DNA from 2 places in the Bradyrhizobium sp. Leo78 genome. Region 2 is predicted to be linked to the other one. Evidence: predicted binding sites of a transcription regulator. Region 2 holds the regulator's gene; the other holds the start of a gene.
What was found. Region 2 encodes PhoB, which activates phosphate uptake and scavenging genes when phosphate is short. Its sites were predicted from a motif close to TGTCATNNANCTGTCAT; they were not measured.

Region 1 (2,201 bases), on a different contig from region 2:
CAGCACTTTCAGCGCGGCCTGCACCTGCTCGGTCAGGTCGGGCTGTTCGGGAAACTTGCCGACGCTGCCGCCTTTGAGGAACTTGCGGTCCAGGACGCCGTCCATGTTGCCGGAGGCAAACAGTCCCAGCAGCTTGTTCGTGTCGGGTTTCGCAGCCGAGGCATCAAGCTCGGACTTTGTCGTCACCACCTGATAGCCGGCATCGCGAAAGCGGGCGATGTAATCGATGTCGTCCTTGCGCTTTCCCGCTGCTGCTTGCGGCAGGAAATTCGCGCTGCCTCCTCCCATCAGGACATCGGGCTTGGCGGCGAAGAGCTGCGCGACGATCTCATCATAGGCGGCGCGGCGGCGGGTATGCGCGACCATTGCCGCCGGTGTGGCATCCTCGACTTCGGTGTTGGTGACGATCCCGATGCCCAGACCAAGCCGCCGCTTCGCGACGCTGGTGATGGTTTCGACCTTGGGATCATCGAACGGGCTTGTGGAGCGATCAGCGTAGACACCCAACGCGTTGACGGCGGTCTTGTGGCCCGTGGCGTAGGCGCTGGCCGCATTCGCCGAATCGGTGATGATCGAATCGGAGCCGGCAGTCGCAACCAGCGCCATATGCGGCATGTCGTCGATGGCAAGCTTGCCGAGGCTTTTGCCTTCCGCAATTCCCTTGGAGAGCATACGCGCCGCAACCCGATGCGCCGGCGACAGTCCATCACCGATGAACAGGATCACGTTCTTGGCCTTGCGCGGACCGGTGTCGTAAACCGACCACACGACAGTGCGGCTGCGTGCGCCGTCAGAGACTTCCACCTTCACGCTTCCGGGCTTGGTCAATGCGACGTCGCGAACGATCAGGGCCGACTGCTCCTTGCCGTCTTCGTGCTCCACGAAGGTGCCGGGCTGGCCGAACGCTGCGGAATAATCCGCGCCGTTCACCGTGACTTTCACATTCGCCGGATCAACGCGATCGGGAAACTCGACCTTGAAGTCGAAATGGGCGCCGGCGAGGATGTCGGCGCGGTCGATCGGATAGATCGTCTGGGCTAGCGTCGGCGATCCGGACAACAGGACGAGGAGAGCGGCACCGGCAAATGGCTTGATCATGATTTGCGCCCCACAATTGTTCGCCCGCGCCGTCCGGCTGCAGTACGGAGGTCACGGGCGCGCAGGCGACGAGACTAGCCGCGCCGAATGACGCGTCCATTACACATCGAGCCTGGATACCGGCGATGGATCGTCGCAGTCCGTAGCCCGGATGGAGCGCAAGCGTAGTCCGGGCTACGGAGCTCACACGCTTCAGCTCTTGTCGCTATCGAGCCTCAAGATGTTCGAGCCCTCGCCGAGCGACAGCAAGCCTGTCTCCGCGTAGAGATCCAGCTTGGTGCGGGTATCGGCGATGTCGAGGTTGCGCATTGTGAGCTGGCCGATACGGTCCGCCGGCGTGAACGCCGCATCCTCCACCTTCTCCATGCTCAGCCGCTCCGGCTGATAGCTCAGGTTCGGGCTCTCGGTGTTCAAGATCGAATAGTCGTTGCCGCGGCGCAGCTCGAGCGTCACCTCACCGGTGATGGCGCGCGCCACCCAACGCTGGGCGGTTTCGCGCAGCATGAGAGCCTGAGAATCGAACCACCGCCCCTGGTAGAGCAGCCGGCCAAGGCGCAGGCCGTTGATCCGGTACTGCTCGATGGTGTCTTCGTTGTGGATGCCGGTGATCAGGCGCTCATAGGCGATGTGCAGCAGCGCCATGCCGGGAGCTTCATAGATGCCGCGGCTCTTTGCCTCGATGATCCGGTTCTCGATCTGGTCGCTCATGCCAAGACCATGCCTGCCGCCGATGGCGTTGGCCTCGAGGAACAGCGCCACCGGGTCCGGGAAAGTCTGGCCGTTCAGCGCGACGGGCTGGCCTTCCTCGAAGCGCACGGTGACCTGTTCGGCCCTGACGACACAGTCGTCGCGCCAGAACGGCACGCCCATGATCGGATTGACGATCTTGATACCGCTTTGCAGGCTCTCGAGATCCTTGGCCTCGTGGGTTGCACCGAGGAGATTGCTGTCGGTCGAATACGCCTTCTCGGCGCTCATCTTGTAGGCGAACCCTTGCGCGGTCATGAACGCCGACATTTCCGCGCGGCCGCCGAGCTCGTCGATGAATTGCTGGTCGAGCCAGGGCTTGTAGATCTTCAGGTTCGAATTGGTCAGCAGGCCGT
Region 2 (2,201 bases):
GGAGCTCATCCAGCGAAAACAAAACGTGCCGCCTTTGCAGGGCGGCACGTGAAGGCATTCTATGCGCGCGGCGGGTGCTGTCAATCGCCACGAAGCCGCCAGGCTGCGCTGCAAAGTGCCGGTAATCCGCAGTTTTCCGGTGTGGTGGAAAAGCCCGATTGCAATCCCTAAATGTCGGAACATGTGGACGCATAGGCGCGGACTCTTGCGCCAGAGTCACGCCATATTGTAGCGTCTGGCCTGTCGGGTACGACATCTCGTGCGGCAGTTTTGATCCCTTAGAGTCCTTTGTGTGCGGCGTACACGTTCGGGTGCGGTTTTCGTGCCCGGCGAGCCTTAAGGGATTCTGCCCGCAGGGATTTTTGAGATTAGGCATCGCAGCGCTGTCCCAGGATCGGCCGGCGCAACGCGAAGGGAAAGATGCGATGACGGTATTGACCTGGTCCGACGAACGCGTCGAGCAGTTGAAAAAGCTCTGGGAAGGTGGCCTTTCGGCCAGCCAGATCGCTGCGGAACTGGGCAACGTGACCCGCAATGCGGTGATCGGCAAGGTGCACCGGCTCGGCCTCTCGGGCCGCGCCAAGAGTCCTGCTGCAGCCGCGCCGCGGCAGCGCAAGGCGCGTCCCGCACAGCCGATGATGCGCGTGGCACGTCCGGTCTCCCGCGGCAACACCGCGCTCGCCCACGCCTTCGAGGTGGAGGTGGAAGCGGACCCTATCGCCTACGACAATGTCGTACCGATGAGCCAGCGGCTGTCGCTGCTCGAATTGAACGAGGCCACCTGCCACTGGCCGGTCGGCGATCCCTCGAGCCCGGAATTCTTCTTCTGCGGCGGCAAGGCGCTTCCCGGCCTGCCCTATTGCGCGCACCACTCCCGCATCGCCTACCAGCCGGCGGCTGACCGCCGCCGTCCGACGGTCAAGCCGTCACAAGGCAAGTAAGCCGACGACGGATCGTAGCTCGGGTGGAGCGCAGCGCAACCCGGGAACGCTGTATCGGCAGGTCCAAATTTCCCCGGGTTACGCTTTGCTGCACCCGGGCTACGGATTGAGGTCGCCGGTTTACGACTGCTCGGCCTTCGCGAAGCGATCATCGAGCGCGTAGCCCGCGCCGCGGACGGTGCGGATCGGGTCCTGCTCGCGGCCGGGATTGAGCAATTTGCGCAGGCGGCCGATGTGAACGTCGACGGTGCGCTCGTCGATATAGATGTCGCGGCCCCAAACGCTGTCGAGCAGCTGCTCGCGGCTGAACACGCGGCCGGGATGCTCCAGGAAGAACTCCAGCAGGCGATATTCGGTCGGGCCGAGATCGATCGGGCGGCCCGAGCGCGCAACGCGGCGCTTCTCGCGGTCGAGTTCGATGTCGCCATAGGTGAGCACGGTGGCGAGCCGCTCCGGGCTTGCCCGGCGCAACAGGCCCTTCACCCGCGCGAGCAGTTCAGGCACCGAGAACGGCTTGACGATGTAGTCGTCGGCACCGGTCGCCAGCCCCCTCACGCGCTCGCTTTCCTCGCCGCGCGCGGTCAGCATGATGATCGGGAGCTGCTTGGTCTCCGGCCGCGCCCGCAGACGGCGGCACAGCTCGATGCCGGAGAGTCCCGGCAGCATCCAGTCGAGCACGACAAGGTCGGGAATACGTTCCTTGAGCCTTGTGTCCGCATCGTCTCCACGGGCGACCGTTTCGACATCATAGCCTTCTGCATCGAGATTGTAGCGCAACAGCGTCGTCAGCGCTTCTTCGTCTTCGACCACCAGAATGCGTGCGCTCATCGGCTTGGCTTCTCCTATAGCGGGATGACTCTCTGCTTGAATCGTCATCCCACTCTTCCTTTGATGTTTGAGCAGGATCTTGGCGGAAAGCCGGCGTCGACTTTCCGGATGTTGCTCTAGTTGCCCGGAACGGTCGTGGCGAACGTCGTCATATCCCCCTTCGGCCGCTTGTCGGTGATCTGCTGACCCTCGATCATGTAGAAGACCGTTTCCGCGATGTTGGTGGCGTGGTCGCCGATCCGCTCGATATTCTTGGCGCAGAACATCAGGTGGATGCAGAACGAGATGTTGCGCGGATCTTCCATCATGTAGGTGAGGAGCTCGCGGAACAGCGAGGTGCAGATCGCGTCCACCTCCTCGTCGCTCTTCCAGACGTTCATCGCCGCCGGCAGATCGTGCGCGGCATAGGCGTCGAGCACGGACTTGACCTGC

Region 1: AC5ZG1_RS03315 (alkaline phosphatase) is a predicted target of PhoB. The motif match lies at 1,186-1,202, and genes of this name have one in related genera.

The regions. Positions count from the first base shown of each region.
Region 1 is NZ_JCAMOT010000002.1:184,504-186,704, forward strand. Features, by position in the region: gene AC5ZG1_RS03315 (alkaline phosphatase) at 1-1,098, opposite strand, end outside; gene argG (argininosuccinate synthase) at 1,291-2,201, opposite strand, start outside.
Region 2 is NZ_JCAMOT010000010.1:209,995-212,195, reverse strand. Features, by position in the region: gene AC5ZG1_RS16005 (GcrA family cell cycle regulator) at 426-941, shown strand; gene phoB (phosphate regulon transcriptional regulator PhoB) at 1,062-1,769, opposite strand; gene phoU (phosphate signaling complex protein PhoU) at 1,886-2,201, opposite strand, start outside.